One region of the Heyndrickxia sporothermodurans genome, then DNA from elsewhere that is predicted to be linked to it. Evidence: predicted binding sites of a transcription regulator. Region 1 holds the regulator's gene; the other holds the start of a gene.

Region 1 (9,808 bases):
TAGGTGATGTAGAACGGAAATTTGAATTGAAACCTGTAGGAAAACGGTACGAATTATTGTGTGAGGAGTTATTTTCATGAAAGTGCTTGCTATAGATACATCTAATTATGCATTAGGAATAGCACTATTAGATAATGAAAAAGTGATCGGTGAATATATTACTAATTTAAAGAAAAACCATAGTATTCGGGTAATGCCTGCCATTCAGCAATTGATGAAGGATTGTGACATCGCCCCTATGGATCTTGAAAAAATTGTTGTGGCTAAAGGTCCCGGTTCCTACACTGGAGTTCGAATTGGGGTAAGTATAGCAAAAACAATGGCGTGGAGTTTAAACATTCCACTAGTAGGAATTTCTAGTTTGGCCATAATGGCCGGAATAGGGAGACATTTTCCTGGGTTTATTTGTCCTCTTTTTGATGCAAGAAGGGGGCAGATTTATACAGGATTATATCGTTTTGAAAATGAAACATTAATAACAGAATTAAATGATTGCAATATTTTAACGGTTGAATGGGTAGAAAAGTTAAAGCAACTGGAAAAATCAATTATTTTTGTAGGAAATGATATTGATTTACATAAAGAAGCTATCATTAATACTTTAGGTGATAAAGCAGTTTTTGCAAGTCCATCAGAAAATAATCCACGACCTAGTGAACTGGCATTTTTAGGAAAGGGTTTACCTGGCGAAGATATCCATACATTTGTGCCCAATTATATTCGATTGGTTGAAGCGGAAGCAAAATGGTTAGAATCTCAAAAGGGTAGAAGTAAAGAATGATGAATTATCAATTAAGAGAAGCAACGATAGCTGATTTAGATGGAATCATGAATGTAGAAATTCAATCATTTTCATTACCTTGGTCACGGGAAGCATTCTATAATGAATTTGTAAAAAATCACTTTGCAAGGTATTTCGTTATTGTAGATCAAGAAAAAATTATCGGTTATTGTGGGGTATGGCTTGTAGTGGATGAGGCACATATTACAAATATTGCTATATTACCTGAATATCGTGGCCAAAAACTAGGTGAGTTATTATTAAGCAGTATCATGGATTATTCAATTCAACAAGGAGCAAAATCAATGACTCTAGAAGTTAGAGTAAGCAATATAATTGCTCAATCGTTATATAAGAAATTAGGTTTCTTTGAGGGTGGAATCAGGAAAAATTACTACACTGATAACCAAGAGGATGCCTTAGTCATGTGGGTGAATTTATAATGAATAAGGATTTAATTGTTTTAGGAATTGAAACAAGCTGTGATGAAACAGCTGCAGCTGTTATTAGAAATGGGACGGAAATACTTTCTAATATCGTTGCTTCACAAATCGAAAGCCATAAAAGATTTGGAGGAGTTGTGCCTGAGTTAGCATCAAGACACCATGTGGAACAAATAACTGTCGTTATCGAAGAGGCTTTGATTAAGGCAGATGTTACATTTGATGATATTGATGCCATTGCAGTAACAGAGGGTCCTGGTTTAGTCGGGGCTTTATTGGTTGGGGTGAATGCGGCAAAAGCAATTTCCTTTGCGAGAAATATTCCCTTAGTAGGTGTGCATCATATAGCTGGTCATATATATGCTAACCGATTAATGAAAGAAATGGCATTTCCACTGTTATCATTGGTCGTCTCTGGAGGACATACGGAATTAGTATTGATGAAGAAGCACGGGGAATTTGAAGTAATCGGTGAAACAAGAGATGATGCAGCTGGAGAAGCATATGATAAAGTAGCTAGAACACTTAATCTTCCTTATCCTGGAGGTCCACATATCGACCGACTTGCAAACGAGGGAACACCAACGATCGATTTACCAAGGGCATGGTTGGAAGAAGATTCTTATGATTTTAGTTTTAGCGGTTTAAAGTCGGCCGTAATTAACACATTGCATAACGCAGAACAAAAAGGTATGTCCATTGACCCGAAAAATATGGCCGCGAGTTTTCAAGAGAGTGTCATTGATGTATTAGTAACTAAGACGATTAAGGCTGCTAAAGAGTTTAATGTAAAACAAGTATTATTATCAGGCGGAGTTGCGGCTAATAAAGGGCTTAGAGAAAGACTTGAGAAGGAATTTGCCAAGATTGATGGAATTGAGTTACTTATTCCGCCATTACATTTATGTACTGACAATGCAGCGATGATTGCAGCAGCAGGAAGTATTTTGTTTGAAAAAGGGAAGCGAAGTGAATATTCCTTAAACGCAAATCCTAGTTTAGATATAGAGCATTTTTAGAAGCATGTGGGTGACATGCTTCTTTTTTATTGTCATAAAACTATCCACATGTGAATAAAAAATACGAACAACTGTTGTTGTGCACAGCTTGTGGATAAAATGTTAATGAAACTATGTTGGTGTGTATAAAATATTGTTGAAAAATTATGATTTCTGTGGATAATGTGTATAAATCTGTTGATAAGGCTAGAAATGCACAAATAATAATACTTTTATACTATATGGGGAGAAAAAAATCTGTGGATAGTTTTGTGGACTAAAAAAATACCAGAGTATCTGGTATTTTTGTCTTAAAGTATGCGGCATCAATTAACCTTCTGCAAGTTCTGTCCACTCTTCCATCAATTTTTCAAGTTGTTGTTTGAAATCAGTGATTTCCTTATTTAATTCAAGAACTTTTTCATGGTCTTGGTAGATTTCAGGCTTACATAGTAATGCTTCGTTATTTTCTAATTTACTCTCTAATTCGTCAATGTATCCCTCGATTTCCTCAATTCGACGTTTACGTTGCCGTTCCAGTTTTTTTGCCTCTTTGTCTTGTTGATACGATTGTTTTGCAGGATTCTGTGTATCCGTAGTAGTTTCAAGTTTTGAATGTTCCAGTTTTTTTAATTCCTGCATTTCTTGCTGTTTTTCAACATAATAATCGTAATCTCCGAGATATTCCTTTGTTCCATCTTTCCCTAGCTCTATCACCTTTGTTGCCAGCCTGTTGATAAAGTAACGATCATGGGAGACGAATAGAATCGTACCGGGGTAATCAATTAAAGCATTTTCCAATACTTCTTTACTATCGAGGTCCAAATGGTTTGTCGGTTCATCTAAAATAAGAAAATTTGCTTTTTGCAGTAAAAGCTTGGATAAAGCAAGTCTTGCTTTTTCTCCGCCACTTAAACTTGAGACAATTTTAAGAACATCATCACCCGAAAATAGAAAATTTCCTAATACTGTACGTATTTCTTTTTCATCTTTCAAAGGATAATCATCCCATAGTTCATTTAAAACCGTTTTGTTCGATGAGAGGTCGGCTTGTTCTTGATCATAATAACCAATCGTCACATTTGAACCGTAATTGATGTTTCCGTTATGAAGGTCCAACTTTTTAATAATTGTTTTAAGTAAGGTTGATTTACCGACTCCATTTGGTCCTACAAGTGCAATACTGTCACCTTTTTTTATTGATAAAAAGATATTTTTTGCGATAATATGGTGATTATATCCAATAGAACCGTCCACAATATTTAACACTTCATTACCGCTTTGCTTCTCAATTTGAAATGCGAAAGTAGCTGATTTTTCGTCACCTAACGGCCTGTCCATTATTGTCAATTTTTCAAGCTGTTTTCTTCGACTTTGTGCACGTTTTGTTGTGGAAGCTCTTGCTAAATTTCGTTGAATAAAATCTTGTAGTTTGGCAATTTCTTCTTGTTGTTTCTCATATTGTTTGAAATCACGTTCATATTGTTCAGCCTTTTGCGTCAAATATTGGCTGTAATTCCCATAATATTTCTGAATAGCGTGTCTTGATAATTCATACACTTGGGTAACGACTTTGTCTAAGAAATATCGATCATGCGAGACGATAAGTATGGCACCGTTATAGGCTTGTAAATACTGTTCCAGCCATGAAAGGGTGTCAATATCCAAATGGTTCGTAGGTTCGTCCAAAATTAAAATGTCTGGTTTAGTTAAAAGTAATTTAGCTAATGCTAAGCGGGTTTTTTGGCCGCCGCTTAATGTTTCAATCATTGTTCCATAATCAAAATCACTGAATCGCAGGCCGTGAAGGACTGAACGGATATCGGATTCATACTGATAACCACCTAAATCTTTAAAACGAATCTGTAATTGATCATATTCAGCTAAGATTTTGTTGTAAAGATCCGGTTTTTCATAGTAATACGGGTCTGCAATTTTTTGTTCTACATCTCTTATTTGATTCTCCATTTGCCGCAAATCTTGAAATACAGTTAACATTTCATCCCAAATGGATAAACTAGATTTCAATCCAGTATTTTGTGCAAGATAACCGATGGAAACATCCTTTGGTTTGACAATATCCCCGGAGTCTAATGACATTTGTCCAGAAATAATTTTTAATAACGTGGACTTTCCGGCACCGTTTCTCCCAACTAATGCAATACGATCTCTCGTCTGAATTTCTAATTTTATATTTGATAAAATAAGTTCAGCACCAAAATGTTTTGTTAGTTGTTGAACTTGTAATAAAATCATATTTATTTCACCTCATCTATATTGGTAGTGTACCGTATTCATGAGGGTTTGGGCAATGATTCACTATTTCTAAATAGGACACGGAAAGAAAAATAGTGTATGATAAATTGAGGGGTGTTTTCGATGTCAAAGCTTACTCATTTTAATGAGCAGGGAAGAGCGAAGATGGTTGATGTGAGTACTAAACCTGACACTGTCCGCACGGCGATTGCACAATCGAGTGTACAATTAAGCAATGAAATTTATCATTTAATCCGTAATAATAAAATGAAAAAAGGGGATGTTCTTGCAGTTGCACAAGTTGCAGGTGTTATGGCTGCAAAAAAAGCATGGGATCTTATTCCGATGTGTCATCCTATTCCAATTAATGGAGTAAATATTGAATTTAGTTGGGAACAAAAAGATCCAAATATGTATATGCTAAACATTATTTCAAGTGTAAAAACAAAGGGAAACACCGGTGTTGAAATGGAAGCATTAACTGCTGCATCTGTAACCGCTTTAACCGTTTATGATATGTGTAAAGCCATTGATAAAGGAATGGTTATTGGACCAACGTTTTTGATAGAAAAAACAGGCGGTGTTTCAAGTACTGATTATCTGAGGGAATAGATATTTCCCTTGAGGCCAACGTTTTTTTAGTTAGATTTATATGGGGGACCTATAGTATGAATGAAGAATTAATTAAAATACCTCAAGCGACAGCAAAGCGATTACCACTCTATTATCGATTTTTGAGGAATTTACATAACTCCGGTAAACAGCGTGTATCTTCAGCTGAGTTAAGTGAAGCTGTAAAAGTCGACTCCGCCACGATTCGCAGAGATTTTTCATACTTCGGGGCATTGGGGAAAAAGGGTTACGGATACAATGTTAATTATTTGTTATCATTTTTTCGTAAAACATTAGATCAAGATGAATTAACAAAAGTAGCTCTAATCGGTGTGGGAAATTTAGGAACAGCATTTTTAAATTATAATTTCATGAAAAACAATAATACAAAAATCGAAATCGCTTTTGATGTTGATCCAAATAAAGTCGGTAAAAAAATTGGAGATGTACCTATTTATAGTTTGGATGAGCTGGAGGCACGATTAATCAGTGAAGATATCAGTGTTATTATTCTTACGATTCCCGCAGAAGTTGCACAACGGGTTACTGATCAGCTGGCGAAAACAAACGTAAAAGGTATATTAAACTTTACACCGGCTAGACTAAATGTACCTTCATCTATACGTGTGCATCATATTGACTTAGCAGTAGAGTTGCAATCATTAGTTTATTTTTTAAAGCACTATCCAAATGACACGGAAATTTCACAAGACTAATAAATAGATAATGGATTAAACATCTAATTTGTATTATCATGTAAATATGAGGAGGTGGGCACAGATGGGACCAGGAATTGGAAGTATTATTCTCATTGTGATTGTTGCCTTACTAGTTTTCGGACCAAAGAAATTACCCCAATTGGGCAGAGCTGCCGGGGATACATTAAAAGAATTTAAAAATGCGACTAAGGGCTTGGCGGATGAAGAAGACGATAAGCCAAAAACGGATAAAGACAACGTTAAGTAAAATGTTAGGATGAATTCATATGAGTCAAAAAGACATGACGATTTTTGAACATATATCCGAGCTAAGGAAGCGACTGTTTGTGATAGTCGTTTTCTTTATCTTGGCTGTAATTGTAAGTTTTTTTCTTTCACAACCAATCATTCGTTATCTCCAGCATTCCGATTATGCAAAAGAGGTGACAATGAATGCGTTTCGGCTAACAGATCCTTTTAAAGTTTTTATGGAAGTTACTTTGTATTTGGCCATAGTGATTATTTTACCTGTAATTCTTTATCAACTTTGGGCATTTATTAGTCCCGGTTTATATGAAAAAGAACGGAAAATAACATTAAGTTATATTCCCATAGCTCTTGTTCTCTTTTTAGCTGGACTAGCATTCGCTTATTTTATATTGTTTCCGTTAATCTTACGGTTCATGATGAAGCTATCATCACAAATGGATATTAATCCGGTCATCGGTATTAATGAATATTTTTCGTTTTTGTTTCAAATTACCTTCCCATTTGGGATACTGTTTGAATTACCAATCGTTATCATGTTCTTAACGCGATTAGGAATCATTACACCAATGTTTTTGGCGAAGATTAGAAAGTACGCATATTTCTTTCTACTCGTCCTTGCTGCTTTTATCACACCGCCTGACGTAATGTCACAAATTGTCGTCGGTGTACCGCTAATGATTTTATACGAAATTAGTATATTGGTTTCGAAAGTCGGTTATCGAAAAGCGAAAGCAGCGGAATTAAAATATGCGCTGCAAAGCGAAAGTGAAAAAAAATAAAACCTTCCAATTGGGAGGTTTTATTTTTTTTGATGGCTTTTTAGGCGAAAATGCAAAGTGATTAATCGAAAGCCTGACCCATAATCAATCGTTGCTAAAAAGACGAGCATGTAAGCTAAAAAAGACCAACCGTGAAGATTAACTTGTTTAACGGCAAAATAAGTAAACAGGGTGCCAAGAAGGCAATAGATTATGCCGGATTGTAGTGGTCTCATGAGAAAAGTCCTCCAATAAAGCTTTGTTTCTCGATAATTTTTTGAATTTCTTCGCGGTTCAATAGCTGAGCAATAACAACGATTGTGTTCATTATTACGTGTGCGCTTATTGGCACTAAAATGCGATTTGTCTTTTTATATAAAAAGGCAAATGTGAATCCCATGGCAGAATACAGTAATAGATGGACAAACTCCATATGTGCAAGTCCAAAAATGATGGAACTGATAAGTGCCGAAGAAAAAAAGGATAAATATTTATGAAGTGTTCCGAAAATAATCTTTCTAAATACAATTTCCTCTAAAATTGGGCCAATAATTGAACTTACAACAACGACAATCGGAAAAGTTTCGATTAGGCTTACGATTCGCTGAGTGTTTTCTGATCCAGGTTTAATGCCAATCATTTGCTCAATGATTGATGCAAGCGCTTGAGCAATAAATGCTAGAAAAATCCCTCCGATTGCCCAGGTGATCGACTTTCCGACTGAAAGCGGTGTACTTCTTTCTAATTGATATTTTCGTTCAGATTTTCGCAAAATCAACAAAACAATAATTAACGCGGAAATGAAACTGATTACAATCCAATAAACGGGCGTCATCATTTTCATATAACTTTCCGAAGTATGAAATCCTTTCACACCAATAATATAAACAATGGGTTGACCAACATAAACGGATAGTTGCATCGCAATATAAGTAATTAAAATATATACATATTCTTTTTTCACAATATTTTTCCTTTCTTGTTAGCTCATAATCCATTCTACTATTGAATAAATAGAGGTTCAAATATTAAGTGTGCAGTACATTTTTTATCCTTCAATCTATTATATGTAAAAATAACCTCCAGTTATGAATAGAAATAATAATTGGACATAGACTTGAATATTGCGCGAAGTCTTAATTTTAGGATATTCAAACTGATTGAAGGAGTTTTTTCAAAAAAGTTAACTGTAAAGACTTGCAAAATGGAATTGAATTATTTATTATAATAATTGTGTTAGCACTCAAGAGTAGTGAGTGCTAATAATTTAAAATTACATAAAATTATTGAGGAGGTTGTTTCACTTGTTAAAACCACTTGGAGATCGCGTCGTAATTGAACTAGTAGAAGCAGAGGAAAAAACTGCAAGCGGTATCGTTCTTCCTGATTCTGCAAAGGAAAAACCGCAAGAAGGTAAGGTAGTAGCTGTAGGTACTGGTCGTGTTTTAGATAGCGGTGAGCGTGTTGCTCTGGAAGTATCTGAAGGCGATCGCATCATCTTCTCTAAATATGCTGGTACAGAAGTGAAATACCAAGGTAACGAATATTTAATTCTTCGTGATTCAGACATTTTAGCTATTGTACAATAGTTATTTACCATTTTCGAAAATAAATACATCATTAAAGAAGATCGAGGAGGTAATTTCAAATGGCAAAAGAAATTAAATTCAGTGAAGATGCACGCCGTGCAATGCTTCGCGGAGTTGATAAATTAGCAGATGCTGTAAAAGTAACACTTGGACCTAAAGGACGTAACGTGGTTCTTGAGAAAAAATTTGGTTCACCACTTATTACTAATGACGGTGTAACGATTGCTAAAGAAATTGAACTTGAAGATGCATTCGAAAACATGGGTGCTAAACTTGTATCTGAAGTTGCAAGCAAAACAAATGATGTTGCCGGGGACGGTACAACAACTGCAACTGTACTTGCTCAAGCAATGATTCGTGAAGGCTTGAAAAACGTAACAGCCGGTGCAAACCCTGTTGGAATCCGTAAAGGAATCGAAAAGGCTGTTCAAACAGCTGTTGAAGAACTTAAAGCAATTTCTAAACCAATCGAAGGCAAAGAGTCCATTGCACAAGTTGCTGCCATCTCTGCTGCCGATGAAGAAGTTGGAACACTTATTGCTGAAGCAATGGAACGTGTTGGTAACGATGGTGTTATCACAATCGAAGAATCTAAAGGCTTCACAACTGAATTAGATGTTGTTGAAGGTATGCAATTTGATCGTGGCTATGTTTCTCCATACATGGTTACAGATACTGACAAATTAGAAGCAGTTCTTGAAAATCCATATATCTTAATTACCGATAAAAAGATCACAAATATTCAAGAAGTATTGCCAGTTCTTGAACAAGTGGTACAACAAGGTAAACCAATTCTTATCATTGCTGAGGATGTTGAAGGCGAAGCACAAGCAACACTTATTGTGAACAAACTTCGTGGAACATTTAATGCAGTTGCTGTTAAAGCACCTGGATTTGGTGACCGTCGTAAAGCAATGCTAGAAGATATCGCTGTTCTAACTGGTGGTCAAGTGATCACTGAAGATTTAGGTCTTGATCTTAAATCAGCAACACTTGATTCTCTTGGACGCGCTGCTAAAGTTGTCGTTACAAAAGAAAACACAACAATCGTTGAAGGATCTGGCGATTCTGCAAGCATTTCTGCTCGTGTAAATCAAATTCGTGCTCAATTAGAAGAAACAACTTCTGAATTTGACCGTGAAAAATTACAAGAACGCCTTGCTAAGCTTGCAGGTGGGGTAGCAGTAATTAAAGTTGGTGCTGCAACTGAAACTGAATTAAAAGAACGCAAACTTCGCATTGAAGATGCTCTTAACTCTACTCGTGCAGCTGTTGAAGAAGGTATTGTATCCGGTGGTGGTACAGCACTAGTTAATGTATACAATAAAGTTTCTTCTGTTGAAGCTGAAGGTGATGTTGCTACAGGTATCAACATCGTTCTACGTGCATTGGAAGAACCAGTT
Region 2 (14,394 bases), on a different contig from region 1:
AGCTCTTGGAAATGAATAAGAGCTTAAAGGCACCCCAAGATGCGGACGCGAAATTAGAACAAGGTGAAATTGTTATTAGCGATAGTAAAGATGGCAAACAGTATGATGTCGACGGTATATTAGAGGAATATAAGAAACAAATATATACGAGTGATATCCATCTGAAACCTTTACTGCTAAAACCAATCAAAAAGGATAGTCCGATTATCAAGGAAAAGGAGCAAATATTAGAGGAACTTCTAAAACAAACAGTTGATTATAAAGTCCAGAAAAAAGTGCATCCTTTAAAAGCCAGTGAATTAATCAAAAATGCCTCTGTATCAAACGATAAGAAAATTACCATCACTGCGAGTGACATTAAAAAGAAGATAGATGCAATTAATCGTACTCAAGCAACATTAGATAAAAATTTTACATTTAAAACCCATTCAGGAAAGAACATTTCCGTAAAAGCAGAAGGCTATGGCTGGGCAATCAATGCTGAGAAAGAAACGGCAAGGATTCAAAAAGCCTTTGAAAAAGGAGACAAAGCGATTTCTGCCTCCAATATTTACGGAAAAGGCTGGAGCAATGAAGGCATTGGCTATGAAACGACAGCGAATCATGGCATTGGCAACACGTATGCTGAAGTATCAATTGCTAAGCAGCATATTTGGATCTACAAAAATGGAAAACTAGTTGTCTCCACAGATGTTGTTACCGGTAAACACAGCACAGGGGAAGATACTTCACCAGGAATTTGGTATATCCTTTATAAACGAACTCCGTATACCCTAAAAGGCACCGCTGTAGGTAAGGGCGAATATGCTGTTGATGTAAAATACTGGGCTCCATTCACAAACAGTGGTCAAGGATTCCACGATGCAAGCTGGCGGAAAAACTGGTCAAAAAAAGCTTATCTCAATGATGGATCAGGTGGATGTGTAAACACACCTCCAAACATTATGAAAGCTGTGTATGATAATCTCAGTACGTATGATCCAGTTGTTATTTATTGAGAAAAGCTCAAATGTCATTTTGAGAAGCGTGATGTGATCACTTACACACCTATATGCGGAAAATTGGAGTAAATCTGAAGCTGAAAAAGCGAAGTATCAGCAAATAATAAAACAAATTGAACTGAATGGTACAAATTTGAAATAGATATTCGTCTTTATAATGGAAAAAGACCGGGCAAATTCGCCCGGTCCTTTTTATTTAAGAGAATGTCCGAAGGTTTTTAGCGCCTCTTTAATTTAATCAATTCTTCTGTATCAGATTCTTCAAGTTCCAATTTATCCCCTTGGAGATACTTCACAGTGAACGTAAGTGTTTCCACACTATCTTCTTTCCGTTCGCCATCTTGATAAAACTCTATGTCATTTGTAAGTTTTAAGATTTTTGCTTCTGAATCATACTCCCAATGTCCTTTAACATAATCCGTTTTCTTAGGATACGTGTCATCCATATATTGCTCAAAAATACCGTCTGGATGAATAATGAGAGCTACATTGAATCCATTTTCTGCATCCTCCCCCCAAGTACCGGCTATTTCTTTGCTATCCTTCGATATGTTTGGTGTCTCTGGCTTACTTTCCTTTTTCGTTTCAGAGGATTCAATCTGTTTATCCGTTTTTTTCACTGTTGCATCCCCACAGCCCCCTAATAACATTAACGGAATTGCAAAGCATAATAATTTTTTCTTATTCATGGTCCCCTATTCCTCCTATGTATTTATTTACCATAATTCTTTTATCCTACCATTCTCATTTTTAAGCGTCAATGAATCTTCTTTTCTAGAAAATGTTGTTACCCTTAGGATAATTAGAAACCTTCTACTGTTCAAAAATCCCTACTGGTATAAAAAATTGCCATAAAAGGACAAGAAGAAAAACAATGGCGAACAGCTTATTTAAAGCAAACGGAAGGCCGGACAGCACCTTCTGTCCATGGTAGTTAATTCCTGAAAATAAAATCGTCATATATTTATAGAAAAAATCCAAAATACTTTTGCATTCATTATGAACATTTGACTGATACAATATCATCACTGCCTTTTGAACGAAAATCGAGAAAAATGCAAAAATACAGTTAGCGATTAATATAATGGACACATAACTGCTTGGGATCGAAATATTGATGCCAAGAAAAGGTAGTGCAATTAAGGTGCAGACGAAAAGTGCTAAAATCATAGCGATAAATTCATTTTTCGTCCATTTTCTTTTTGTTTTGTTCTGATTATTCGCCTCATTAGTTTTCGGACTAAAACAGGCCAAAATAGATAGGAGAATGATTAAAAATTCAAATCCTAAAATAAAGATAATGACGGTTACGGATCCATCGCTTCCCCATTGTTTATAGTTAACAAATAATAAAAGGATCATGAAGCATAAGACCAAATTACTTTGTAAAAAGAAGCGAAATCCATTTTTTGTTTTAAACATCTTCTTTTCTACTCCCTCTTATTTACTAAAAAAATTCTTTTATCGTTTCATCTATCTTATCAAAGTATTCTTTATTGTTTATTGCAGCGAAATAAATCTCCCCATCATTAACCTTTTCATAATCGATATGCCATATAAACTCATCACTAGGAAGAAGGAAAGCGATTTGGTCAATTTCATTCTCGTCCCTAACATAATTGGATTCAATAAAAGAGATATTATCCAATTCTTGTTTATTTCTTCTGAAATCCTTTAGAAAAATTCTTAGTTCTTTATCTAAAGCTTCATCCTCGATCATTGCCTCGATAACTTCCTTTTCAATAGTATGAAGCTCATCAAACATTTCATCGGATACTTGTATAGGTCTAAGGTTATCCACATCCTTTTCCTTATTTGTTTGTACTTCAAAATATTCACAAAGCAATTCATAATATCCCAGTTTGTTTTCATGAAATGAAAATGTATGTTCATTTTTTTCTACATGCTGGATCATCGAATTTCCCCCATCAAGATAATGAATAAACAATACTCGATCCTGATTCACGCAACGGATTTTTCTACGAGAATGTACGAGTAAATGCAATAAATTTTCTAATCCAGCCGTAATTTTAGTTTCCCTTTCTTCATCCCAGTACCCTTTTTGTTTCAATAACCATTCCGACTCGCTAACAAATCTTTCAAATTCCTTATCATTATTAATTAATTTATTTTCATTTAAAATTTGACTAGCAATATGGTCATGCCCGCATAAAGCCAATGCTGAAACTAATTCATTTGTGGTTAATTTTATTTCAGAAGCCATTTCTTCCTCTCCTTCATATAGTTTGATTATCTAAAGTAGCTTGAAATAAATTTCTTTGCCCCAGATAACTTTTTAGATATTTTATTGGTTGTTTCTTTAATTAAGTCATTTGTATCTTCAATACGTCTTTCTACCCAGCGGCCGACAGATTCTCCCCATTCTTTGACTTTATCTTCAGCAAACCATGAGCCGATGATCCCTGACCCAGCTCCCACTGCTCCACCAATAATTGTACCCACTCCGGGACAGATCATAGTTCCAATTACTGCCCCTCCTGTAGTAAGTCCAGCAACTCCTGCATCTAAACCAACTCCTGCAACAAATCTGCCTGTTTTCTCAAAACCTGATTTATATTTATTTTCATCACTAAAAAATTCACTCGTATTCATTGTTAATGAAATTGTTATACCAGCCACAGGTATACGCTTTGCAAATGCACTTAATTTGGTCGCATCAGTAAATTGGGAAGTTGTTCTTCCGACATTGACCTTCATTTTATAATTGTTAAGCATGCTTTTATCAAATACGACCGAGTTAGTATACTGACGTAATATTCTTCCAAAATAAATGCGTTTTGTATTAGGTGCCAAACCAACGATTTCCTTCAGAACTCCTCCTGGTGCTTTGCTATATTTTGAAAGATAACGCTTTAAAGGAGAAGAAGAGTTTGGATCTGCTTTCTTCAAAATACTATATATCCGTTCGGCTAATTTCGATTCAAATTTTCCATTTGCCGCTTTCCTCCATTTTGAAGAGACGACCACCTTAAAGATTCCTTTTCCCTTCTTTTCTAATTTCAATGCTCCAGATGACAGCACACCAATGGCAAGAGCACCTTTCACAACATCTAAAGCACCCGTCCCTTTGCCAAGGGTATCCATCCAACTTGCAATATCTCCGATAAATGTTGAATTTCCTTGTTCTACAGACAATTCGATCGCACTATCAACCATTTCCTTTATTGCATCTGTATTTAAGAAGTAGTCTTCTATCATACGGATTTCTTTTTTACTTAAAAAGATTCCGCTCTTTGACCATACTTTCATTTTCCCTATAAGTTAATGAATGTTTGTTAAATCTTTTCCGGGATCCTCTAGTTTTACTGTACTACTTTGATCAAGTTGATTTATATCTTCTATCGTTTTTCGAATTTGTCGCTTAGCACTTGAAATATGTGCATCAAAATTTATTGTTTTAATTGGAATAGCAGCTACTAAATCATTCACTTTATACAAATCTTCATTAATACTTTTTACGATATCATGAGTTTCCTTCTCTACCTTAGTGATACCATTCATAACATCATGATGAATAAATTCCTCTTTAATAAAACCATCTTCTGTTTCATAATGTTTTACTACGTTTTTGATATTCTTTAATTCTTGAACATAATTCTCTAAGAATTGGTTAAATAATAGAATTATAGGAAAATGTAGCACGTTATAGTAATCCTTAATTGCATTACCCCCCTCGCCTTTTAAAGCATCATCTAAATTAATGACCTTTTCCATTGCATCGTGAATGGCGAGAATTTGTCTTTTCTCTTCTTTCTTTTTGTTAATCAATTGATCAATTCCATTGTTGATCTCGGAAACTTTTAACACTCTCATTGTGCCTTCTCCTTATGTATACTCCGAGCCAGATTTTGATCTAATTTAATGTATGATTCAATACTCGACCAAGCATCATTATTCGTTTTTATTAAAAACGTTTTAAAACTTTTGATTGTTTCATAATATTGTTCTTCAATCTCTTCCATTTTTTTGATGAAATCAAGTTTGGACTCTGAGAATTCAACTTTTGGATTAGTAGTATCCAACTCATTTGTTTTTTCCTTTAAATTTTGAAAAACAGGTTCAACTTCACTCTTTATGACTTTTATCTCCGGCATAAACATAGACTCCTTCCTACATATTATTGATTCTAGAAATTTCCCTTTGTTTCACGCTTATCGAATCCAAAAGACTTTCATTTTTATCTTTCAATTTTTTTATTTTTTTATCAATTTCATTTAAAAGTTCCCCAACTTGTTGATTAGCAATATACGTACTACTTTGGGCAATACTATCTCGAATATTTGAATGCTCTTTTGCATGTTTCCCAGCCCAAGAAGTTGAAAAAAACTCTGGCTTAAATACATTTTTTTATTATTGATTAAATCTTCTCTCAGGTTTTCAATGCTCATTTTTGCTTTCCGTAATCGTTTTATTTTCTCTTCATTCTCTTGGATAGCTGTTGAAAATCTAGAAATATCCTGATTCAAAATCATAATAGTTATCATATTTATATTATTCACTCAACCACCACCAAAGTAATTTCGTATTTTATCTTTTTTAAAACATGCGGACTAGAAACCATAAGACGCAAGGCTGATCCGCTAAAGAATTCTTTTGTTTAAAGTCGGATTATACTGTTACTATTATCATAATTTACCAAATCCCACATCAATAAAAATATGAATAAATTACTGAAATCAGGACTTATTTACTGTTATTAGAGTCAATATCCCTCATATAGTAATAGGATATTAGTCATACTAAAATGAAAGAGTTTTTTATAATTGGATTATGTGTTATTAACACCAAGTACTTCACGGTTCTCATTTAATTTGTTATTTTTAGAATTGAGTTAAACAAGATAAATTTAGTGGAGGAAATTAAAAAATGGGACCTAAAGAACTTGGCAAGAGAATCAAACAAATGAGAACAAAGAAAAAACTTACACAAGCTGCTCTTGCTGAATTAGTAGGGATTACAAAAAGTCATATTTCAAAAATTGAAAATGGTGTTGCTACACCTAGTTTGGTGACACTCTCAAAAATTGCTGAAACATTGGATTCCCCAATGTCCTGGTTTGTTATTCAGGAAGAGCATGAGGGATTATCCATTGTAAGAAAAAGTGATAGGAAAGAAAACGTCGCTAAAAATGAGATTGGCTACGACTATGAGTTATTAGCAAATAAAAACTTTATGAGTAATATTAATCCAACGATTGTTACTGTTTTACAGGGAGCAGAAGAAGTTGAACCTTATATCCATAATAGTGACGAGTTTATATATGTTCTTACTGGGGCCATCAAACTAATTTATGATGGGGTAACATATAATTTAGTTGAGGGTGATTCAGCTTATTTTTCCGGAAGAAAACCGCATATATTTATCAGTAATAGTCAAGAGGTTTCAAAAGTATTAACCATTTATGTTGAAGAATAGGCAAGACTTATAAATCGTTTTAAATATATCATCAAAAATACTACCTGAAAAGGACTCCACTTTACAAAATATTTATACTATTATAAATTATATATATCATTATTCAACAAAGTTGAATTATAGGAAACTATTTTCAATCAAAGGGGGCCATATGATGGTTATTTCAAGAGTAAAGGGTTTCTATCAATTATCTGTAGACGAAAGAGTAGATCTTATTACTAAAGGAATAGGTTTAACAGAGGATGAAATAAATGTATTGTCTAATGGTATGACGTTAGATTTAGCTGATGCTATGGTTGAGAATGTAATTGGACAAATTGGTATTCCGTTAGGGGTTGCTGCCAATTTTAAAATAAACGGTAAAGATGTATTCATTCCGATGGCTACGGAGGAACCTTCAGTCATTGCGGCAGCAAGTAATGCCGCTAGGGCAGCATATGATTTAGGTGGTATTCACACAGCAACTTCCGGAACAATCATGCGCGGACAGATTCAAGTATTAGATATTTGTGATCCATATGCAGCAAGAGCAAGGGTATTTGAGAACAAAGAAGAAATTATTGAACAATGTAATTTAAAAGATCCAACCTTGGTGAGCTTAGGGGGCGGAGTAAAGGATATTGAGGTACATCTAGTAAACACTGTTAAGGAAACAATGCTAGTTATCCATTTAATAGTGGATACAAAGGATGCGATGGGCGCAAATGCAGTAAATACAATGGCGGAATCTGTTTCTTCATTAATTGAAAAAATTACCGGGGGCAGAGTTGTTTTACGTATTATAACGAATTTAGCTGATAAACGAGTCGTTAGAGCTCGAGGAGTTTTTTCATCAGAAATGTTGGGAGGAGAAGAAATTGTAAAAAATATTGTAAGCGCTTTTGAATTTGCCGATGCAGATCCTTATCGCGCTGCAACACATAATAAAGGTGTGATGAACGGGATTACCTCCGTAGTTCTAGCTACCGGAAATGATACACGTGCTGTAGAGGCGGGGGCACACGCATATGCTTCTAGAACTGGAAGATACCGTTCCCTTACAACTTGGGAGGTAAATAATGAAGGCAATTTAGTAGGAACATTAGAAGTCCCAATGGCGGTTGGAATTATTGGAGGTGCAACAAAAACACACCCAGTCGCACAAGTTGCATTGAAAATTATGGGTGTAAAGACAGCAGAAGAATTAGCTGGAATGATTGCAGCAGTTGGATTAGTAGAGAATGTAGCTAGTTTACGAGCACTATCTGCAGAAGGGATACAAACAGGTCATATGCGCTTACATGCGAAAAATTTAGCTGTAATGGCTGGAGCTAAAGGAGATCTTATTGAAAAAGTGGTTCAAAAGGCGGTAGAAGAAAGAGATTTTCGTTATGACCGAATTTTAGAAATTACTAATTCACTGTAACGGGGGGCTAAGTATGTTAAATCCCAAAAAGAATGTTATCGATCATGAAAAAGATATCGTTGTACAAGAGAAAGGGCAGTTTATTGAGATTTTAGGGGATACGACTTCTAGTAAACAGCTTATTGTTGCAATTTTGATGAGTGTCGTTGTTAGTTTAGGGGGATATAAGTTAGGTCAATATATCTTTCCAAAAATAGCGAGTCCCCAAATGGTAAATTCATATTCTTTGTTGTTAGGAATTGCTGGTACTGTGATAGTTTTATTTTTAAATGCCGTTCTTTTTAAGCCAAAAAGAATATTGGTTGAAGACGAAATCTCAAATAGCACAATGGAAGATGTATTTAAAGATTTACAGCTTGATATTGATGAAGAGTTAAGACTAATCGATGCCGATCCGATAACAAAAAGAGAATTGAATGAGCTTGGGGTACTAGCAAATTTTGAGAATATGAGGAGAGTGAATAAAAAGTGAGTATTTATTTAATCGCATTGTTATTTGCTCTCTTAGGCGCTTTCATTTTTACCATTATCGGTTTAATTTCAGGCACTGATGAAACCGCTATCATGGTGCCGATTACACTATTAATCATACTTTTAGGTGCACCCCCGGAAGGAGTCTTCGCATTCTTTATGGCAGCTGTACTTTCAAAGCATCTTACTCATGCTGTTCCAACGGCACTTATGGGGATCCCGGGAGATACGACCGCTGTTCCGTTAATTGATCATGCAACAACACTAAGACGTATGGGGATGCCTCATATCGCCTTACGGAAAATGATCTCAGGTGGGATTATTGGTGCTTTTATTGCATTACCTACGGCGGTTTTGCTGGGACAATTTTTAGGGCAATTTGCAGACTTCTTTAAAGCATCATCCGGACTGATATTTACAATTGCGGCTTTTTTAATTGCTTATTTTTCAAAAGGGAAATGGGCTAGTGTACTAATTATTATTCCTTTTGCCTTTTTTATTAAATCGTTAGATACTTTAAGCTTCTCTATATTGGATAAACATTTATCCATTACTTTCTTTCTAGGAATTGCTATAGGACCAATGTTTAGTAATATATTAGTGGCAGCTTCTCCCGCCGCTCGAAATGCAATTGTAAGAAATAAACCAAATGAATACAATCTAGCACCAGAGACGAAGTCATGGAAGGGTTATTTCCCGAATCCATTTAAGATACTAACCGGACGTCAAACGACTTTCACTTCTATTACAACGTTTATATCTTCATTAACATTTGTATTCAGCCCGGTCGGAATGACTTCATTAATGGGTGAAATTGTTGGATCACGTACAAAAGGGGCTTATAAAAAATCAACTACGAGTTTAACAGTTATGAATGGTGTGACAGAGTCTACTTATCTTGCAGAAGCAATTATTCCACTTATTGCTTTCGGTATCCCATTAAGCCCAGTAGCACTAGGCCCGGCATCGGCCTTGTTTAATGCTCCACCGGTATATTCAGTGGAGCCAATTAATAACTTGCACACATATTTATCAACGTGGGATTTCTTTATTTTTGGTTTTATTGGTATTGTCATAGCTTCATTGATTGCTTATCCATTTTCAATGAATTATGCCCGAAAGGCGTCCGTTTTAGTTTTAAAATTTGTTAGTCAAGAGGCCATTGTAGCCATGTTCATAGGTTTAGCTTGTTTACTTGCTTATAATGAGGCAGAATTCCTTGGGATTATCTTAACATTTACCGTTGCAACCGTAGGCGGGTTATTAAACCGCATCTTAGGTGTAGGTGCGGGTGTACAATTTATGGTATTTTACGCGTCAAGCTGGATCATGCTTCAATTATTCGGATTCTAACTAGAATAAGGATGTGCAATGAAATTTCTACTAAATTATCGCGGTTTTAGCTTGTACTGCTTATGGGCAGAATAGGTGTAATCTCTCTCGTAAAGATTCACGGAGTTCTTGCGGCATTTCCTCGACCTCGATATCTCCACCGAGGAAAAGTAGCCAATTTGTTATTTCGGTCAATTCATCTGAATTATTAACATTGATAAAAGTCTTTAGAATGGCTGTCGTTTGGTAAGGATTCGTATAGGAAATTGAAACTTTTAATGGATGGTATTTTTTGAACTGGGCAATCGCTTTGGGACCAAGTTCAAGGACAAGGTTAATTACTTCTTCCTGCTTACGTAGTTTTTCTAAAATCTTTTTCTTACTTAACTTTTTTTTCGTATGGTATGGTTCTACATTGGTGAGATTGTCGACAGGGATAGTCCGCCTCTTTTCATCCTTTAAGTCGAAGCCATCAATCAACCAAAGACTTTTTTCACGATAAAGATGCAAGAGATAAATTGAATAAGACTTTATTATCTTCTCTTCTTCAATGGTAATCAATAAATAGCTATCTAAAAGAAGGATTTCGATAAGTTTTTCTAACATCGGATGTGGCAGGTCTGACAGATCGAGTAGGTCCGGATTATTGGGATTGGTCCCTTCGAAAAGCAAGAGTTGATTTAACAGAACAAGTTCATCTTGCTGGTTTTCTGAGATAAGACCAAGTAATTTTTCAGCTAATGATTGACGGCTCTTTAGATAAGGGAGTTGTAGATTTCTCGTGGCCATGAAAGCAATAAAAAGTGCTTTAATCTCATTATCGGTAAAGCGAACAGTTGGCAGGACTGAGTTATTCATGACAAAATAACCACCATCCCTGCCCACTTCAGCAACAAGTGGCATCCCCATGGCTTCAATTTCTCTGATATCTCTAGTAGCTGTCGAACGAGAGATGTTAAATTCCCGCATGATTTCAGTAATGGTAAAGCGAGAGCGGTTGTTGATATACCGCATAATGGTATTAATCCGTTCAACTTTTTTCATAAGGGCTCCTAAACAGTGTCACTTTTTGACATGATTTAAGGTTATCATATACTTAGCAAGTGAAGAACACAAGTCTTTTAACTACTTTTAGAAAAGGAAGGTTATGAACATGGCAAATTATACTTTAGAAGAAAAAGACAGCTTTACCGTTCTAGGAATTGGAACTGAGCTTAAGAGCCATTACACGGACTTTGCGGGCATAAACAAGGAAAAGTCGGACTTTTGGGAAGCGATCAGCCAAGATGGAAGGCTTGACGCATTAAAAGCCATTGCTACAAATGATTACATTTTTGCCGTTAATGAAGCAGTGAATAACAAAATGATGTATTATGCTGGTGTCATGACAGATGCATCGATACCAGAAGCAACTAGACTTATTCAATTCCCAAAAGGGGAATACCTTGTTGTAAAGGGAGAAGGGAAGACAAGCGAAGAATTGAGTAATACGCTTACTGGCATTGCCTTTGGGCAGGCATTACCAGAAGCAAAGGATGTTGCCTATGTTGGCGGGCCAAATACAACGGTTGAGATGGGGCAACGAAACGGCTTAGTCTTTGGTGAAATGTGGATTCCTATTGTTAGGAAATAAGAGATTGAAGGAAAGTTTAAGTTTGCAAGGCAGAAGGCTAAATTAGCTGGAACTATTCGAGGCCCGTATTTAAAGGAGACTATTAAAAGTAACAGCACCTCTTCATTGAATTAGAGGTGCTGTTACTTTTTTGCAAAAACGCTAATCAAAATAATTAAATTATAACGATTTTCTTAAATTACTGGTTTCATCGTTTCTTTTAGGACGGAAACGGAATGATTAAATTGTTCTTTTTCCTTTCCACTCAGCTCAATCTCAACTATTTCTCGAATGCCGGCACGGTTAATGACAGCGGGTACTCCAATAAATACATCATTTTGACCATATTCTCCGTCTAGATAAGCAGATACTGTCAAAATGCTGTTTTCATTATTAAGGATTGCTTTTGTAATCCGCACGAGAGACATTCCTATTCCATAGTATGTCGCCCCTTTTCTTTCAATGATCTGATAAGCTGCATCACGGACATTTACAAAAATGTCATCTAAACATTCTTTTTTCAAATCTCCCTTCCGTTCTAAAACAGAATCAAGATGTTCAATTCCAATCATTGCATGACTCCAAACAGGAAGTTCTGTATCTCCATGTTCACCGATGATGGCTGCATGAACATTCCTTGTATCTACGTTAAAATACTTCCCTAGTGCAGATCTTAGACGTGCAGAGTCTAATACTGTCCCAGATCCTATTACACGTTCTTTTGGCAGACCAGATTCTTTCCAAGTTACATAAGTTAAAATATCCACCGGGTTTGTTGCAACTAAGAATATTCCATTAAATCCACTTTCCATAATACCTTTTACAATTTGTTTAAATATTTTAGTGTTTTTTTCCACTAATTCCAAACGGGTTTCTCCTGGTCTTTGGGCCAGTCCAGCAGTAATGACCACCAAGTCTGCGTTCGCACAATCTTGATAAGAACCACTCCATACACGTATAGGTGATGGCGCGAAAGGCATTCCATGATTAAGATCCATCGCTTCCCCTTCTGACTTTGCTTCATTGACATCAATTAAAACTAGTTCCTCAGCAACTCCTTGATTAATGAGAGAATAGGCATAACTACAACCTACAGCACCTGTTCCAACTAATACAATACGATTTACTTTTTCTTTATTCATGGTAATAGATCTCCCTTCTGATTCTAAAGATTAAAAGATTATCCAGCTATCCAACATCGCTGGCTTTTTATAAATAAATAGGGCAATATTCCCGCTATAAATAAACTGAGGAGTCTTGCGATATATCCTTTTAATTTAAACACCGTCAGCATAACTATAATAACTAGCTAACTAATTTGTGAAATGTTTCACAATAGGATATAAAAAAATATATCTTTCAAGACAAATTTACATTATTACTTTTCTGATAACACCGTTAGTATACCATAAGTTTTGTGAAAAATTTCACAAAATTTACGAACAAAATATGAATATTATTTTTAAAAGCGGACATTCTCCGAGACTTTAAATCTCGTATTTTTATAGGTAAAATTATTGATAACTAATGCCTTTTAACATCCCAATGTAACCGTAAAATCAAAAAGCCGTGGATGATTAGCGAATAGTAACGATAAGGAGATGATTTTTATGAAAAGGATTCCAGTTACAATGGTAAGAAAGGATTTGTTAGATATCCCTCAATATTCGCTTCCAGCCGGATTTCGTATAAGGTTATTTGAAAAAGGCGACGAACATAATTGGACTCGTGTTGAAACAAGTGTAGATGAATTTAAAAACGAACAAGCTGCACTAGAGCACTTTAACAAAGAATTCGGGCCACATTTGGACGAAATGTCACGAAGATGTGTTTTTATTGAGAATGGAGATGGAGAAGTGATTGGTACCACCACAGCATGGTATGGCGACTTACATGGCGATGGAGAAGTATCCGGCAGAATTCATTGGGTAGGTATTGTTCCAGAATATCAAGGGAAGAAACTTTCAAAACCATTACTTAGTGCTGCTATGAATATTTTGGCCAATAATCATTCAAAATGCTATCTTACATCGCAAACGACAAGTTACCAAGCAATCAATATGTACTTAAATTATGGGTTTGAACCTTTACTTACCAAACCAAGCTGTCATGAAGCCTGGTCCTTGTTAGAAGATAATTTAAACCGAAAAATACTAAAATAACATTTAAAGTAGAAGTCCAAGAACATCTTGGCGGTACGTTGGTGGGGAAGTGTTTGCACTCATCGGATTATACTTACTTCTATTCAAACGAAGTGAAAAACTTTCAATCTATGAAAACACGATTGTTTTGACTTTAAAAGGGCAAGAACTATTGATTCCAAAAGAGCAGATTAGCCAAATCGAATATCAGAAACTAAAAGTTAGAAGAAGTCCTGTCGTGAATTATTATCCAGTACTCATATTAAACGATCAAAAAAAGTGTTAATTAATAAGGCATTTAATTCAATGGTCAATCAAGATTTCAAGAAAGTTATCGAGTCATACCTTTGAATATCACGATTCTAAAAAGGTGCCCCAAAAGTATAGAATTTGGGGCACCTACTATTTTTCAAAACTTATTATCTAAACTTGCAAACACTTTGTGAACTTCGTTATATAGATGTTTCCAACTTTCGGATGTGCTTGCAATTTCACTTAAACTATTCATGTAAAGCTTAATAATAAACTTTCCAAGCTTACTGCTGGGAGTGGTCTCAAGCGTATTCATGATCTGCTGCAATCTTTCATTCATAACCTTGACAGTTTCCACTTCAAATTCATCATTAGTATAATCATATGTGGCATGTTCATACGCATCTTTAAGATCAAAAGGTGCAGTTAATATATAAACAATGGAAGAAACAATTGGTTCAACAAATTGTGGCTCGCTTTCCATGATTTCCGGTGAAACTTGGTTTAACACAACAGTTTCTAAGTTGTTGATTACTTCTGACATTTAATTTGCACCCCAATTATATTATTTTTGAACTATGTATTCTAGATAAAAAAAGCACGTATGGTAAAAAGAAAATGCATTAGCATCCTTCAAATTTCATCATGATTATACAAAAAACTAAGCAACTTTTATACTATTTAAAAAAAATAATTTTCCAGCTGGGTTCTGGTTCTGCTGCTTAAGGAAAAAAGCACAGGTTT

Evidence for each region. The regulator Rex, encoded in region 1, represses fermentation and respiration genes when NADH is low (regulators of the CRP and FNR family bind a similar motif). The targets are predictions, from matches to a motif close to TTGTGAAATATTTCACAA.
Region 2: the regulator Rex is predicted to act here: its motif matches at 12,576-12,593, upstream of B5V89_RS14200 (L-lactate dehydrogenase).

Annotation. Positions count from the first base shown of each region.
Region 1 covers NZ_NAZB01000039.1:13,627-23,434, reverse strand. Annotated here, with positions in the region: gene tsaE (tRNA (adenosine(37)-N6)-threonylcarbamoyltransferase complex ATPase subunit type 1 TsaE) at 1-80, shown strand, start outside; gene tsaB (tRNA (adenosine(37)-N6)-threonylcarbamoyltransferase complex dimerization subunit type 1 TsaB) at 77-781, shown strand; gene rimI (ribosomal protein S18-alanine N-acetyltransferase) at 781-1,224, shown strand; gene tsaD (tRNA (adenosine(37)-N6)-threonylcarbamoyltransferase complex transferase subunit TsaD) at 1,224-2,243, shown strand; gene B5V89_RS15295 (ABC-F family ATP-binding cassette domain-containing protein) at 2,553-4,478, opposite strand; gene moaC (cyclic pyranopterin monophosphate synthase MoaC) at 4,602-5,090, shown strand; gene B5V89_RS15285 (redox-sensing transcriptional repressor Rex) at 5,147-5,806, shown strand; gene B5V89_RS15280 (twin-arginine translocase TatA/TatE family subunit) at 5,871-6,056, shown strand; gene tatC (twin-arginine translocase subunit TatC) at 6,076-6,837, shown strand; gene B5V89_RS15270 (YdiK family protein) at 6,858-7,052, opposite strand; gene B5V89_RS15265 (CPBP family intramembrane glutamic endopeptidase) at 7,049-7,780, opposite strand; gene groES (co-chaperone GroES) at 8,121-8,405, shown strand; gene groL (chaperonin GroEL) at 8,465-9,808, shown strand, end outside.
Region 2 covers NZ_NAZB01000032.1:63,214-77,607, reverse strand. Annotated here, with positions in the region: gene B5V89_RS14275 (L,D-transpeptidase family protein) at 1-998, shown strand, start outside; gene B5V89_RS14270 (DUF3994 domain-containing protein) at 1,220-1,690, opposite strand; gene B5V89_RS14265 (hypothetical protein) at 1,815-2,423, opposite strand; gene B5V89_RS14260 (hypothetical protein) at 2,449-3,225, opposite strand; gene B5V89_RS14255 (hypothetical protein) at 3,252-4,271, opposite strand; gene B5V89_RS14250 (LXG domain-containing protein) at 4,284-4,835, opposite strand; gene B5V89_RS14245 (YwqI/YxiC family protein) at 4,832-5,116, opposite strand; gene B5V89_RS20740 (hypothetical protein) at 5,133-5,300, opposite strand; gene B5V89_RS20130 (hypothetical protein) at 5,237-5,521, opposite strand; gene B5V89_RS14235 (helix-turn-helix domain-containing protein) at 5,889-6,437, shown strand; gene B5V89_RS14230 (hydroxymethylglutaryl-CoA reductase, degradative) at 6,592-7,842, shown strand; gene B5V89_RS14225 (hypothetical protein) at 7,856-8,314, shown strand; gene B5V89_RS14220 (tripartite tricarboxylate transporter permease) at 8,311-9,666, shown strand; gene B5V89_RS14215 (helix-turn-helix transcriptional regulator) at 9,727-10,689, opposite strand; gene B5V89_RS14210 (GyrI-like domain-containing protein) at 10,799-11,278, shown strand; gene B5V89_RS14200 (L-lactate dehydrogenase) at 11,452-12,399, opposite strand; gene B5V89_RS14195 (GNAT family N-acetyltransferase) at 12,868-13,419, shown strand; gene B5V89_RS20325 (hypothetical protein) at 13,469-13,684, shown strand; gene B5V89_RS14185 (hypothetical protein) at 13,808-14,194, opposite strand.